Regions from separate parts of the Vibrio ziniensis genome, predicted to be linked through region 1. Evidence: predicted binding sites of a transcription regulator. Region 1 holds the regulator's gene; the other holds the start of a gene.
What was found. Region 1 encodes MetJ, which represses methionine synthesis genes. Its sites were predicted from a motif close to TTAGACNTNTANANGTCTAA; they were not measured.

Region 1 (8,412 bases):
TGCCTGCTGATACCCTTGGTGGCGGAACTGGCAAAGTGTCGCGCTTTCTGGACCAGAAATTTGAGCAACACGCTTGTGACCCAACTGAGTTAGATAGTTCACAGCTTCAAATGCAGAGGTCAGGTTATCGATATGAACCGTCGGTAGCTCCAGTTCTGGTGCGAACTCGCACGCCATAACCATTGGCGGAAGGTTCTTCTGTTCCGGTTTACTCACATCAAACGGCAAGTCAGTACCTAACAACAACATACCATCGGCTTGCTTGGTAAAAACCAAATTAACGAATGAACTTTCTCGTTTCTTTTGCTGACCACTGTCACCCAGTAAAACAAGGTATCCATGCTCCATCGCCGCGTCTTCGATACCACGAATAATTTCGGTGAAATAAGGGTCACAAATATCAGGGACAATCGCCACGATCGTTTTAGACTCATTTCGACGCAGATTTCTCGCGAGAGAATTCGGTGAATAGCCAGCTTCTAAAACCGCTTCTTCTACGCGCTTGCGAGTTGAAGACGATACTTTCTCAGGATTCATCAGAGCCCGCGACACTGTCGCGGTCGATACGCCAGCAAGCTGGGCAACATCCTTCATTGTCGCCATGTTAAATAGTCCTCTTTTCTTATTCCTTTGTCGTACTTAAGCAAACCACGCTTAAACACGTTTTGTAATTATGTTAATGGCGTATAAATTGTGTGATACACACCTAGCCTTCCAGTGAGAAATCTATTTCACAAAACGAAAACGTTTCACTGAGAGAATTCTACCGTTAGTCTATTCATTTCTAAGCAGAAAGTTACGGTCAAATTAACAAAATTTGCACTACAAACGTGATCGCTGTCACATTAGAGAATCTTTATATAGTACACCGTATCCACAGCCCTAATTTGCACCCTCTAAAAGCTGCGAAATTAACTTAAATCCTGAGGCTCAATATCCAGTGTCCAGCGAACTTTACTGGCTAATGGCAACATTGAAATGGCCGGCTTAGCGCTCATCAACAATTTTTGCATCACTGAGCGAGCCTCTGCCTGCAATAGAAGTTGCCAGCGAAACTTTCCAGCACGTTTAGCCAGTGGCGCAGGCGTTGGTCCTAAAACCATGCAGTGCTGATCAAATAACGGATGCGCTTCCAATGTATGACGAACCTGACGCAAGAAATCTTCCACCATCTGAGACTGATTCGCTTCGGCTCTGAACAGGGTCAGATAGGTATATGGTGGTAACATTGCCAATTTACGCTCCGCCAAAGCAGTCAAGGCAAAATGGTGATAATCTCGCTGAAGAAGATCTTGTAGCAAGCTGTGCTCTGGGTGGTGAGTCTGCAATATCACTTCACCAGGCTTACTTGCACGTCCAGCTCTTCCTGCTACCTGAATGAAGAGCTGCGCTAAACGTTCGGACGCTCTAAAATCACTACTGTAGAGTGAGCCATCCACATCCAACAGAGCGACCAAAGTAACGTCTGGGAAGTGATGACCTTTAGCCAACATTTGGGTACCGATCAGGATCTGATACTCACCTCTACGAATCGACGTTAATGCCGACTCTAAGCTGCCCTTTCTGCGAGTGCTGTCTCGATCGATACGTATGGTTTTATATTCAGGGAATAGCTCTGCTAATTGTTTTTCAAGCTGTTCTGTCCCTACCCCTACTGTCACCAATTGTGTAGAACCGCAACTCTGACACTGATGAATAACAGGACGCTGAGAACCACAATGGTGGCAGCGAATTTCATTGCTGTATTGATGGAAGGTGTAATAGGCATCACAGCGTTGGCAATCGGCGATCCATCCACACTCATGGCACATTAATGCAGGTGAAAAGCCACGACGATTGAGAAACAGTAACACTTGGTTGCCTTCAGTCAGATGACGCCGCATGTCAGCAATTAAAGGCGCGGACAATCCACTTTCGAGATACAAACCTTTCACATCCAAAACGCGGTTGCGAGTAGGTACAGCAACACCGGCACGTTCTGTCAGATGTAGATGATGATATTTGCCCGTTAACGCATTATGTAACGTCTCTAACGCTGGTGTCGCTGAACCCAGCACAATAGGTATTTGCTCTTGATTAGCTCTCATCACCGCCACATCACGGGCATGATAACGCAGACTATCCTGCTGCTTGTAAGAGCTGTCATGCTCTTCATCAACAATAATAATACCGAGATCCGCAAACGGCGTTAACAATGCCGAGCGAGTACCAATGACAATGCCTGCCACTTTATCTCGCGCCGACAACCACGCGTTTAGCCGTTCGGTATCATTGAGCCCAGAGTGAATCACTTCTACAGGCACATTAAAGCGCTTTTTAAAACGGTTGATGGTTTGAGGCGTTAAACCAATTTCAGGCACCAGCACTAATGCTTGTTTCCCTTGCTCTAATACCGGCTTAATTAGGTTGAGATAAACTTCTGTTTTACCTGAGCCTGTTACCCCTTCCAATAAATAGCAACCGAAGCCTTTACTGCTGTTTACAGAAGCAATCGCGATGGCTTGTTCTTGGTTTAATTTTGGCTTTTCAACATCCGCTTCAATCTGCTTCGGCCAGGCTTTGAACTGCGGCTTCTGCTCACTAACTTCAATCCATCCCTTTTCTTGCAAGCTTTTGAGAGTCGCTATGCTGACGTCTTCTTCCAACAAGGAAGAATGAGAAACGGCGCCAGAAGTAAGAAGGTTCATAACCTGAGCCTGCTTAAAGGCGCGTCCGAAACCTTGCATCATTTGGTTACTACCACTGGGTGTCATTTGCCACTCTTTGCAACTGGCAAAGTCTGCAGGTTTACCTTTACGTAGCGCACTCGGCATAGCGTTGGCGAGAGTATCGCCAAGAGGAAATTGATAAAACTGACTGCACCATTTCAGCAGCGAGTACAGTTTATCCGGCCAAACAGGTTGAGAATCTAAGACTTCTTTGACTGATTTTAACTGCTCTATAGAAAATTCGGACTCTTGCGCAAACTCAGTCACAATCCCCACCAGCGTTTGACGGCCAAATGGCACTGATACCCTTCCGCCAATAATTGGAAAAAGATGGCTAGGAATGAGGTAATCAAACTGTTTGTCTAGTGGTACAGGTAGTGCAACACGAGCTATTGTTGGGCGCATAATGGTTTTGAGAGAGCAAAAATCAAAGAAAATACAGTCTACTGGATGATGCCATGAAATTCGAGCAACTAAAGTGGCGAAAATAACAGCGAAAGCGGTTGATCAGTGACTCAGGATTCATTACTATATCGCGCCTTGATGAGACGCTTGTAAGAACGCTCTTCAAGTGTCACTAATTATTTATTAATTTACGTGTGGTGTCCGGCATAGATTCGGATGGCGACACGGCCTAATTTGAGGTTATCCCATGAAAACTGGTATCCACCCAGAATACAAAGCAGTAAACGCGACTTGCTCTTGTGGCAACTCTTTCGTTTTCAACTCTACTCTAGGTAAAGACACAATGCACCTAGACGTATGTGACAAGTGCCACCCATTCTACTCTGGTAAGCAACGTATCGTTGATACTGGTGGTCGTGTTGATCGCTTCAACAAGCGTTTCGGCGCGCTATCTAGCAAGAAGTAATTTTACTTTACGCGAAGATTCAAAAAAGGACGCTACGGCGTCCTTTTTAGTTTTTGGCATTTGCTACCGTCATATCTCTAACCACATAATCTGGTCTTAGGAGCTATATTTCTCACTTATCAAAACTATGAAGATCCATTGACATACTCTAGAATGAGTGGCCTTAACGAAAACCATAAGGCTCTACCTAATGTCCAATAATGATCGCCATGAACTTACCGAGGAAGAAGCTTTTCGCCAGCAAGCCCTCGACTACCACGCTCTGCCAACTCCTGGAAAAATAGCAGTCGCTCTCACCAAATCCGCAGATTCAGCAAAAGATTTAGCTCTCGCATACAGTCCTGGTGTTGCAGAACCCGTTCGAGAAATCGCACAAAACGTTGATAACGTTTATAAATACACAGCTAAAGGCAATACCGTTGCGGTTATCTCTAACGGCACAGCAATTTTAGGTTTAGGTAACCTTGGCCCTATGGCTTCTAAACCGGTTATGGAAGGTAAAGCGCTATTATTCAAACGCTTTGCAAACCTAGACTCCATCGACATTCAAGTTAAGCACCGCACTATCGATGAGTTTGTTGATACGGTAGCGAACATCGCAGACACCTTTGGCGGTATCAACCTCGAAGACATCAAAGCCCCAGACTGTTTTGAAATTGAACGCCGCCTGATTGAACGTTGTGATGTTCCAGTATTCCATGATGATCAACACGGTACTGCAATTGTTACCGCTGCAGGTATGCTTAACGCTATCGAGCTGCAAGGCAAAAAACTCAATGAATGTACTATCGTTTGTTTAGGTGCTGGCGCTGCAGCCGTAGCGTGTATGGAACTGCTGATTAAATGCGGTGCTATGCGCGAAAAAATCTACATGCTTGACCGTAAAGGTGTGATTCATACTCGTCGTGATGACATCAATGAATACAAACAGTTATTTGCTAACAATACCGACAAACGCACCCTAGAAGATGTGATTAAAGGTGCCGACTTGTTCTTAGGCGTTTCAGGACCTAACCTGCTAACAGCCGACGAACTTAAACTGATGGCGGATAAACCCGTTGTGTTTGCATGTTCCAACCCAGATCCTGAAATCAAGCCTGCACTGGCACATGCTGTGCGCGATGATTTAATCATGGGTACAGGTCGTAGCGATTATCCAAACCAAGTGAACAACGTGCTTTGCTTCCCGTTCATTTTCCGTGGTGCATTAGATGTGCGTGCGAAAGTGATTAACGATCAGATGAAACTAGCAGCAGTAGCTGCAATTCGTGAATTAGCGAAAGAGCCCGTACCAGCAGAAGTATTGAAAGCTGCGGGAGTAGATTCTCTAACTTTCGGCAAAGAATACATTATCCCGAAACCGATGGATCCTCGCTTATTGCCTCGCGTAGCAAAAGCGGTAGCTCAGGCAGCTATTGATTCTGGAGTTGCGCATATCGGAATGCCTGAAAACTACATGGCAAACTAATATTGCCCCCATAAACGAGTTCAATTTAATGACTCGTTTTAAAAATACTCAAAGCCAAAAAAGCCCTGTTTTATATCAGGGCTTTTTTATAACTATCTACACAATTGGGCGAATAAACAGATTATCGACAACAATTAGTCGTCGTAAGCCTCGAACTCAATGCCCATTTCTGTCATTAATGCTTTTACTTCTGCTGGAATGTCATCCGGACGATCTTTACGTAAATCTTCATCCGTTGGTAACGGCTGACCAGTATAAGCATGCAGGAAAGCTTCACATAAAAGCTCACTATTGGTCGCATGTCGCAGGTTATTGATCTGGCGGCGAGTACGTTCATCTGTGAGTATTTTCAATACCTTAAGTGGAATTGATACGGTGATTTTTTTCACCTGCTCACTTTTTTTTCCATGCTCTGCATAGGGGCTTATATATTCACCGTTCCAGTCTGCCATTGCGCACCTTCATTGTTTGAATTCGAGTAATAATTCCAAAGGCTAGATTTTAGCGGGATTTACCGCCATAAGCAAAGACATATAGACGTCTAGAAGTGTTGACGTCTTTAAAATTGATAAGTAAAGTATGATGTCATTCCCCAATATAGACGAACACATGTATTCTTACTGTGAAATTGGAAGTCTATTTAAGAGTCTCAGGAAAGGAAATACTCATGACCAAACGCAAGCCAGCTACAATTGCAGTTCGTACCGGAATCGAATCAGATACTCAATATCACGCTGTCGTTCCGCCAATTTATTTATCGACTAACTACGGCTTTCCTGCGTTTGGTGAAGTGCCTCAGTACGACTACACTCGTTCAGGGAATCCAAACAGAGGTTTGTTGGAAAAGGCACTCTACGAATTAGAAAGCGGTGAAGGCGCGGTTGTGACTAACTGCGGCACTTCAGCGTTAAACCTGCTTGCTTCAACGCTACTTGGTCCTAACGACTTCATCGTCGCGCCACACGATTGCTATGGCGGTACTTACCGCTTATTCAATACTCGCTCAAAGAAAGGCGATTTCAAGGTTCTTTTTGTTGATCAATCTGATGAACAAGCACTTACGGCAGCGTTGACGAAGAAGCCAAAACTGGTGCTGTTAGAAACGCCTTCTAACCCTTTGGTGCGTGTAGTTGATATTGAAAAAATCTGTCAACAAGCAAAAGCTGTAGGCGCACTAGTCGCGGTAGATAACACGTTCTTAACTCCCGTTTACCAAAAGCCCCTAACGCTGGGTGCAGACTTTGTCATCCACTCAACAACGAAATTCATCAATGGTCACTCAGATGTCATTGGCGGTGTGGTGATCAGTAAAACCAAAGCTCATGCTGAAGAACTGGCTTGGTGGGGGAACTGTATTGGTGCAACAGGCACACCATTTGACAGCTATATGACATTGCGTGGTATCCGTACCTTGGGCGCCCGTATGCGTGTGCATGAAGAAAGCTCGCTGCAAATTTTGGATTATTTGAAAACACAGTCACTGATAAAAGCGATTTATCACCCTAGCCTACCTGAGCACCCGGGACATGATATTGCGAAGAAACAGCAACTCGGCTTTGGTTCCATGTTGAGCTTTGAATTTGCAGGCAGCTACGAACAGCTAAAATATTTTGTCGGCGAGCTAGAGCTTTTCTCACTCGCAGAATCTCTGGGGGGGGTGGAAAGTTTAATCTGCCACCCGGCAAGTATGACTCACCGTGCAATGGGCGAAGAAGCGCTTGCTGAAGCCGGTATTTCTCAGCTATTGCTGCGTTTATCGGTTGGCTTAGAAGATGCATCAGATCTTATCGCTGATTTGGACCAAGCCTTTACCAAAGCTAAGGAGAAGTTTTAATGACGGTTTCACGCCAGCTACATAAATTTGGCGGCAGTAGCTTAGCAGATCCTGAATGTTATTTGCGCGTAGCAAACATTCTTAAAGAGTACTCACAACCTGAAGATTTAGTGGTTGTTTCAGCGGCAGGCAAAACAACCAACCGCTTGATCGCATTTTTAGAAGCATTGAACAAAGACGGACGGGTTGCTCACGAAACTCTGCAATCATTACGTCAATTCCAATGCAAGTTGGTCGAAGAACTTCTTGAAGGTGAAGTGGCAGATAGCTTGCTAACACAAGTCAATGGCGAATTCATCCGCTTAGGCGAACTAACAGCACCACTAACAAAAGCGCAGCAGGCTGCGGTGCTTGGCCACGGTGAAATGTGGTCAGCAAGATTGTTGGCAACACTGCTTAACCAAAGCAACTTACCAGCCTTGTCACAAGACGCACGTGAGTTTCTGCGCGCTGAAGCAGGGACTCAGCCGGAGGTTGACCGCTCGCGCTCTTACCCACTATTGAAGAAAGTATTGGCGCAACATGCACATCACCGTATCGTGATTACTGGCTTTATGGCGCAAAATGACCAAGGGGATACCGTGCTGCTTGGTCGTAATGGCTCTGACTACTCAGCGACTGTCATTGGTGCTCTAGCCGATGTTTCTCGCGTAACAATTTGGAGTGACGTGGCTGGCGTCTATAGTGCTGACCCACGTATCGTAACGAATGCGTGTCTACTACCACTATTGCGTTTAGATGAAGCCAACGAACTGGCTCGTCTTGCCGCTCCAGTTTTGCATAGCCGCACGTTACAGCCAGTTGCTCAAAGCGCAATGGAACTTCAACTGCGCTGCAGTCACAAGCCAGAATCAGGCTCAACCAAAATTGAACGTGTATTGGCGTCAGGTCGCGGAGCAAAAATCATTACTTCATTAGATGAAGTGCTACTGATTGAACTTGAGTTTGGTCACGGCCATGATTTCGAACGAGTTTACAGTGAGACTCTTGAGAAGCTCAAACGCGAGCAACTTGAACCTCTCGCTTTTGAAGCGCAAGCAGACCAACATAAATTACGCTTGGCATACACAGCTGAAATCGCGTCGGGGGCTCTTGCATACCTACAAGACATCGCAACCGCAGCCGACATCAAATTGAAAGAAGGTTATTCCCTAGTGGGTGCCGTCGGTGCTGGTGTTACCAAGAACGCCAACCATAGCTACGGTTTCTACCAACAACTAAAAAATGCACCGGTAGAGTTTGTTTGTGAAGCGGAATCAGAACTTAGCTTAGTGGCAGTACTACGCCAAACACCCGTCGAGAAGCTCGTGGTAGGTGTTCACAACCAAATTTTCCAAGCGCAGAAACGTGTTGCTCTTGCGTTATGCGGCAAAGGTAACATCGGCTCTAGCTGGCTAAAACTGTTTGCTGAACAAAAAGAAGAGTTGGAAAAACGCAGAGGTATGAACTTTGAGTTGGTTGCTGTGGTAGACAGCCAGACATACTGGTTTGACCCACAAGGTATCGACCCAGAAACAGTTCTGAGCCGTTA
Region 2 (8,412 bases), on a different replicon from region 1:
CAAATGGCGGCATACCTGAAAGAAGTGATGTTCTCTGAGATCATCCCAACGCTTTCGCTGCCAAAAGATGAACTGCAAGCGTTCGCTCAAGATGTGGAATATCGCTTCAAAAACCCATACATCAAGCATCTGCTATTGTCTATTTCATTAAATGGTATGACAAAATTCAAAACCCGAATTTTGCCTCAGTTGCTGACTTATCAAAAAACCACCAACCAGCTTCCTCGTTATTTAAGTTTTGCGCTAGCGGCTTTGATCACTTTCTATCGTGGTGAGCGTGAAGACGGAAACTACCCTCTAAATGACGACCAGCCATGGCTTGATCTGTTCGCAAGCGAGTGGCCAAAAGTCACATCTGGCGAGCAAAGTTACTCTGCATTGGTTGAAACTGTGCTAGGTGATGCGGCTCATTGGGGGGAAGACCTAAATAAAGTTCCTGGTTTGACAGAATGCGTCACTGCACATGTTGAACGTATCTGCCAACTTGGTATGCGACAAGCACTCGCTGGCTGTTAAGGAGACACGATGAACTCTCTGATCAAAATACATCCAGCGGATAACGTAGCAGTTGCATTGAAAGACTTGAGTGCAGGCACAACAGTTGTTGTGGATGGACAGGAAGTGACTTTGCATGAGGACATTCCTCAGGCTCATAAAGTCGCGCTGCAAACCTTTGCTCAAAATGATCTGATCATCAAATACGGCTGCCCTATCGGTCATGCGTTGCAAACGATTGAACTTGGCAATCGTGTCTATCAGGACAACATTCGTACTAACTTGAGCGATCTCAACGAATACCAATACCAACCTGATTTCCAAAATGTGATTAGCACATTGGAGAACAAGCCAGTAAACATCTACCGTCGCGCGAATGGTGATGTCGGTATTCGTAACGAGCTTTGGATCATTCCAACTGTTGGCTGTGTTAATGCCATGGCTAACATGATGAAGAAGCAGTTTGAGTCTGAAGTCGACATGTCTGCTATCGACGGCGTGCAAGTGTTTACTCACCAATACGGCTGTTCACAGCTTGGTGATGACCACAACAACACTAAAATTCTGCTGCAGAACTTGGTGAAGCATCCGAACTCTGGCGGTGTTTTGGTCGTGGGTTTAGGTTGTGAAAACAACCAAGTCAATGCTTTTAAAGACACACTAGGCGAATACGATGAAGAACGTGTCCAATTCATGATCTGTCAAAAGCAGGACGATGAAGTGGAATACGGTGTTGAGATGATGAAAAAGCTGTATGAGGTAATGTCGAAAGACCAACGTGTTGCGGGGCATCTCAACGAAGTTCGATTTGGCTTGGAATGTGGCGGCTCTGATGGCTTCTCAGGCATCACAGCCAACCCTCTACTTGGTCGCTTCTCTGATTACCTTGTTACTCATGGCGGTACAACCGTACTGACTGAAGTGCCTGAGATGTTCGGAGCAGAACACATTCTGATGAGTCGCTGCGCAGACGAGAGCGTGTTCGACAATACCGTATCAATGATCAATAACTTCAAGCAATACTTTATTGATCACAAGCAGCCGATTTACGAAAACCCGTCGCCAGGTAACAAAGCGGGCGGTATTTCGACACTGGAAGAGAAATCTTTGGGTTGTACGCAAAAGGCTGGCTCAAGTCAGGTAATGGATGTTTTGAAATACGGTGAGCGCTTGACCAAACCAGGTCTAAACCTACTGAGCGCTCCGGGTAACGATGCTATCGCGACCTCAGCTCTTGCGATGGCTGGCTGTCACATGGTGCTGTTCAGTACTGGTCGCGGTACTCCTTATGGTGGCCCTGTACCGACGTTGAAACTGGCAACCAACAGTGACCTGGCCCGTCGTAAACCACACTGGATCGACTTTAACGCTGGCACTCTGGTAGAAGGAACGCCTATGGATACACTACTTGAGCAGTTTGTTGATAAGGTGGCGGACTTTGTCAATGGCGAGCCAACACGCAACGAAATCAATGAGTTCCGTGAAATCGCTGTATTCAAGAGCGGTGTAACGCTTTAATAAGCTGTTAGTTCAATCGATATAAACAATAAAGGCTACCTACTGGTAGCCTTTAGTTTTAGAACTCTTTGTGTTTTTTCTTGGGAAAGACCCGCAGGTCACCACATCTTCTTATGCTGTGATGATTGGACTTTCTGAGAACAAGAAACGGTCATAATCGTCATTAGAAGCATCGAACAGCATCGTTTTGGTGTTCTCAATATGCTGCCATGTTGCTTGACGCGCAGCCACTGGGTCACGTTTAATTAATGCTTTAACAATCTCATCGTGATCACTACACCAGCTACGAATCTTGTTGTCTTCGATATGCTCGTGAAGCTTCTTCCAATACGGGTTGTTTTCACGGTGTTTCGACAGCATTTCCGCAATATGCACCACTACCGAGTTTTGTGTGCAGCGAGCCATTTGAATGTGAAATTCAATGTCCCAGTAAGAATCACGTGAGTAATCGTCTTGCTTTGCTTGCTCTTGGATTTTCATCAAAGCGACCAAGTCTTGTTTGGTCGCTTGAGTCGCAGCAAATTCAGCAATATTACTTTCAAATAGCTGACGAGCCTGCAATAACTCAAATGGGCCACAAGTGAGCATGAAACCAAGGTCACCAGTTGCTTGCGCAATATCTGGTACTACGTTGTCTACCTGCGTGCTAATGACTCGGATACCCGACCCCTTACGCACTTCAACATAGCCTTCTACTTCAAGCATTATCATTGCTTCACGAATCACTGTTCGACTGACTTCCATCTGCTCAGCAATCACTCGCTCTGCGGGAAGCATATCCCCAACTTTATAAACGCCATTGAAGATTTCTGTTTTGAAGTGATTGGCGATTTTCTGATAAAGCTTAATATTCGGTTCCATATTAATCTCTTAAACCACTTGTTATACCAATTGGCATTCAGCTTAACATAGATAACATTCCAATCCATAGCTAAAACTTTGGTCTAATTTCAAAGTTTTTAAAATGACTTGTACTATGTCTCATTACTGTTTCACGTGCCTCGTTCTACCCTCTTTGCTAGTATTTTGTTTTCTAAGCCAAACAAGAGTCTTCGAATATGACTATCGAAAAATTTGCGTCTATTTATCAACGCGCTGCCGAACGTAAAGGTGGTGAAGACCAATTAGAGAACCTACTTAAAATACCATTAAGTAAAGCAGAGCTAGCTACAGTTCCTGAAGATCGCTGGTTATCTGCATTCAGCATGAAGGTGTTTCAATCGGGAATATCTTGGGATGTGGTCAGAAAGAAATGGCCAAACTTCGAAGAACTATTCTTTAATTTTAAAGTTGAACCGCTACTGATGCTGTCTGACGAAATGTGGGAGGAGAAAGCGCAGGACCCACGCATTATCCGTCATTTAGCCAAAGTGATGTCTATTCCACGTAATGCTCGTATGATTTATGAAACGAGGGCAGAACACGGCTCATTTAGCCAGATGGTTGCTCAATGGCCTTTGGAGAACATTACGGGGCTGTGGGAATACATGAAAAAGCACGGTGACCGTCTAGGTGGTAATACGGGGCCATATACGCTTCGTCAAATGGGTGCGGATACGTTTATTTTCTCAACGGATGTGGAAGCCTACCTTCGTAATACTGGCGTGATTGATAGCGCCAAGACAACCAAACGAGCAATGACATCGGCTAATCAAGCGTTCAGTCAGTGGCAGCAAGAGTCAAACCGCACCATGAGCGAAATCAGCCAGATCATCGCCTTCAGTACCGGAGAAAATAGAATCTAATCATCATTGGTCTTTCTAATGCTGTACGATGAAAGCGAAAAGAGAGAGCATAGCCCTCTCTTTTAAATAATCCGAAGCAATCGAGCTTTATCTATTTGGGCTGCTTGCTCAGTACTGCATCAATATCTGCGGCACTGTGTCGTTCGTCGACACGCTCCCACTCTTCACCCATGGTTCGGTTTACAATACGTCCGCGTTGCACCGCTGGGCGCTCTGCCATCATCTTCGCCCAACGTTGAACGTGAGTGTATGACTCAACATCAAGAAACTCACCTGCGTTGTACGCTTTACCTAACGCTAGATTGCCATACCAAGGCCAAATCGCGATATCCGCAATGCTGTATTCTTCACCAGCAATAAAGGTGTTTTTTGCTAGCTGTTTATCCAGTACATCCAGTTGACGTTTTGCTTCCATCGCAAAACGGTTAATCGGATATTCGAATTTCTCTGGCGCGTACGCATAGAAGTGACCAAAGCCACCGCCTAGATATGGCGCAGAACCTTGTAACCAGAATAGCCAGTTCATCACTTGAGCACGTGCTGCACCTTCTTTTGGTAGAAGATGACCAAACTTCTCAGCAAGATAAAACAGAATGTTGCCTGACTCAAATACGTTTACAGGCTCTGCACCTGAACGGTCAACCATCGCTGGAATTTTAGAGTTTGGGTTTACCGCTACAAATCCAGAACTGAACTGGTCGCTGTCGCCAATGCGAATCAGGAACGCATCGTACTCAGCTTCCGTTACCCCAAGAGCAAGCAGCTCTTCAAGCATAATGGTTACTTTCTGCCCATTTGGCGTACCCATTGAGTAAAGCTGAATTGGGTGAGAGCCCACTGGAAGTTCTCTTTCAAAACGAGCACCTGAATCAGGTCGGTTAATGCTCGCCCATTGACCACCGTTTTCGCTATCCATTGTCCAGACTCTTGGTGGGATATATTCACTTGCCATGGTTTATCCTTCTCTAAATTTACGTATTCGCTTTTGGTTCACGTATCCGGTCTAAGTTTGCGTCATGGAAATAAGACGACTTACTTTATGACTACCTAAGATATAGGGGCAAATTATTGCAGATAAAGTCTTTTACGAATTTTTAGTTATAATAATAAATTATTGAAAGGGAGAAGAAATTATATACGCGGGTGAACAAAGCAGAGGTAAGTGTTCCCGCAACAACAAAGGTTACTGCGGGAATTTTAGGTATTAGAATGCAGGCTCGATCGTGCCATTAAAAGTTTGTTGCATGAAGTCACGAATCGCTTGTGATTGATAGATCTCCACGAACTTCTTGTATGCCTCTTTATCCTTGTCTTTTTCACGACTTGCAATCACCATAACTGCAAGTGGTGCTTGCTTAGATTCTAGGTAGATACCTTGTTTCTTTGGATCAAGACCTGCCGACATAACGTAGTTCATCGTAATAGCCGCTGCATCAACATCGTCAAGTGTACGCGGCAGTTGAGCTGCATCTACTTCAAGAAACTCAAAATTTTTCGGGTTTTCAACGATGTCATTTAGAGAAGCTTTAAAGCCCACATCCGCTCTTAGCGTGATCAAACCTGCATCAGCAAACAGTAGTAAACCACGGCCACCGTTTGTTGGGTCATTTGGAATTGCAACACGAGCGTTCTCTGGTAACTCTTCTAATGATTTGTATTTATTAGAGTAAATACCCATACGCATTAGAATAGATTCACCAATAGAAACAAGGTGAGAACCTTGACTCTTGTTGTAGTTGTTTAGGAAAGGTAGGTGTTGGTAGCTATTCAAATCGATGCTGCCATCTTCCAATGCTGCGTTTGGCGTAATGTAATCCGAAAACTCAACAACTTTCACTTTAAGACCTTGCTTGGCTGCTTCTTTCGCTACTGCTTCAACAACCTGTGCGTGTGGACCTACAGTTGCACCAACCGAGATTTCATCACTCTCTTTCTGGCCGCATGCCGCTAGACCGAAAACCAAAGAAGCCACTAAACCCAACTGAGTGAGTTTTTTATATCCGTTCATAAAATTATCCTTACCTAAACAAAAGACGTATAGCCGTCTAAATAGCTATATTATCGATGGTTAGATAAGATGCAACTAAAAGTTTGCTATAAGATATTCACTTCTCCTCTACCCTAGTTTGCTAAACCTTTTAAGCAGCACTTCAAATAGCGATTGAACTCATTTTTTCTTTTAACTAAATTAGCCAAATTATCAGGAAGGTAGGAAAGGGATTTATGAAAACGTTATTGATCATTAATGTTGGTCAGGCACCAGAACAACAACTAGAAAAATACGGCGATTTTGAATTTTGGGCACAAAGAGCCATCAGTGAAGTCGATATAAATGTCACGTTTTTAGACGGAATTAACAACGAGCTGCCTGCTTACGATACCCTGTTGGGTGTGATCATTATGGGTTCACTGTCCATGGTAACAGAGAAAACTGACTGGATGTTAAGGCTCTCAAACAACATCATTGAACTTACAGAGACAAAAATTCCTCTGCTTGGTATTTGCTTCGGGCATCAATTGATTGCCCAAGCTCTAGGGGGAATAGTGAGTTATAACCCGAAAGGCTTGGAGATTGGAACCGTTGAGCTAGAACGTCTATCTGACGCAAACAGTGATCCTTTGTTTGAACAAGTACCTGAGAGTTTTACCGCTCAGACAGTCCATTTCCAATCTGTACAACAGCTTCCACCGAACGCTGTTTGCCTCGCTAAAAGTGAGCTTGATAATCATCATGCCTTCCGTGCAGGAACCTGTACTTGGGGTGTTCAATTCCACCCAGAGTTCACCAGCGACATTATGCGAGATTCCGTTAATGGTTTGAAAGAAGCCATTGCTGACCAATATGAACACAAACTTGATCAGATAGCAGAAACAGAACAAGCAAAACAAATTCTGGTTCGATTCGCTCAAATGTGTAAATCAAGTATTGATCACCATTAAGCCGGCAGAATATGAGCTAAAATAGCAACAGTTAAACTAGTGCTGTTCCATATAAAAGCCGTGGTGTTAACGAATATCGTAGTCAGATAAAGGTAGAGCCTATGGATAAACAGTATGATGAGTGTGAAGAATATGCTGCTGTCATTTCGGCTTTACCGGATATGGTTTTCGTTCTTACTGAGTCAGGCCGATATGCCGCCATTTTTGGTGGCGAAAACTCTGATCTTTACCACGACGGTTCATCACTTAAAGGGCTAACCCTTTCTAACGTACTTCCTGAAGAAAAAGCTAACTGGTTTAAAGACCGCATCAAGGAGACGCTTGATGCGAACTGCATTAAGATTTTTGAGTATTCTCTCTCTGCTAATGATGTTGAAACTGTAGAAGCAAAATCTGGTCCCCCTGGCGAACTGCGGTTTGAGGGGCGAGTCAGCCCTTTAAAATCGCTACGTTATGGCGAGCGAGCTGTGGTCTGGGTTGCTCGTAACATTACCCTCCGTCATCAAATTGAGCAGCAGCTTATCTACCAGTCTGAAGTGGATGATCTCTCTAAAACGCTAAATCGACGAAAGTTTTTCGAACACCTCTACGATGCTTTTTATACTTTCAAGCGATATCATGAGAACTACTGCTTCCTTATGCTTGATATCGATAACTTCAAACGAATTAACGACTCTTATGGGCACAGCTTAGGTGACGAAGCGATACGAAAAGTCGCAGAAATATGCAAACTCAAGATACGTAAAACTGACGTCATAGGTAGATTGGGGGGCGACGAATTCGGTATTATTCTTAAACATACCGCTGAGATATCTCCTGTTGCTTTTGCAGAAAGGTTGATAGAAGCGGTTTCGTGTACATTGCTGCACAAAGAGTTGTCAGATACACACGTATCCATCAGTATCGGATTAAGTCATTTCAAAGAGTCAGATGAAGGTATGGAAGAGATTTACCACCGAGCCGACCTTGCTCTTTATGATGCGAAACGACGTGGCAAAAATCGAGTTTCCGCGAAGCTCAATTAATTGCGCCAAAAACGAATCCAGTAGTTAGTCCAATTAAACAAAAAAGGCACTCCGTTGATATTGGAGTGCCTTTCTACGTTATAGGTGGTCGATAACCGCTGGAATCGCCGCAAGAACATCCTGACCAAACGCCACACTACGTTCAGGAGACCAGCCATATAGTTCATCAGGGTGACAATTGTGGTCTTTAAATGGCATCTCAAGGGTATAAGACAAACATTTGAACTGTTCTGCAACCCAATTAGAACCAACCGTTAAGTTCGCTTTACCCGGTTCATCTTTATCGTAACCAAATTCATCCTGAAATTCAGGAGTAATAAAGGTTAACGCCTGCTTAAACAGAGATTCTAAGTTCGCCATTTTTTCGTTGTAACTTGGAACACCCTCAGCACCAGCCACAAAGTTATATGGAATCGCTTCATCGCCATGAATATCAAGGAACATATCAACACCCGTTTCGATCATACGCTCGCGCACATAATACACTTCAGGGCTTTTCTCTAGCGAAGGCGTTTGCCATTCACGGTTGAGGTTGATGCCAATCGCATTGGTTCTCAAATGACCACGGACGCTGCCATCAGGGTTCATATTCGGCACAATATAGAACACAGCTTTGTCGAGCAATGCATTAGCAACCGTGTCGGTGTTATCCAACAAGCGTTGTAGCAAACCTTCAACAAACCATTCAG

Region 2: the regulator MetJ is predicted to act here: its motif matches at 5,788-5,807, upstream of G5S32_RS16080 (MetQ/NlpA family ABC transporter substrate-binding protein).

The regions. Positions count from the first base shown of each region.
Region 1 covers NZ_CP049331.1:210,601-219,012, reverse strand. Annotated here, with positions in the region: gene cytR (DNA-binding transcriptional regulator CytR) at 1-603, opposite strand, end outside; gene priA (primosomal protein N') at 912-3,113, opposite strand; gene rpmE (50S ribosomal protein L31) at 3,361-3,579, shown strand; gene G5S32_RS00950 (malic enzyme-like NAD(P)-binding protein) at 3,770-5,047, shown strand; gene metJ (met regulon transcriptional regulator MetJ) at 5,182-5,499, opposite strand; gene G5S32_RS00940 (O-succinylhomoserine (thiol)-lyase) at 5,715-6,881, shown strand; gene G5S32_RS00935 (bifunctional aspartate kinase/homoserine dehydrogenase II) at 6,881-8,412, shown strand, end outside.
Region 2 covers NZ_CP049332.1:221,447-229,858, forward strand. Annotated here, with positions in the region: gene G5S32_RS16055 (tagaturonate reductase) at 1-516, shown strand, start outside; gene G5S32_RS16060 (UxaA family hydrolase) at 526-2,013, shown strand; gene G5S32_RS16065 (GntR family transcriptional regulator) at 2,125-2,874, opposite strand; gene G5S32_RS16070 (DNA-3-methyladenine glycosylase I) at 3,072-3,758, shown strand; gene yghU (glutathione-dependent disulfide-bond oxidoreductase) at 3,850-4,710, opposite strand; gene G5S32_RS16080 (MetQ/NlpA family ABC transporter substrate-binding protein) at 4,963-5,766, opposite strand; gene G5S32_RS16085 (glutamine amidotransferase) at 5,982-6,698, shown strand; gene G5S32_RS16090 (sensor domain-containing diguanylate cyclase) at 6,800-7,723, shown strand; gene G5S32_RS16095 (M14 family metallopeptidase) at 7,802-8,412, opposite strand, start outside.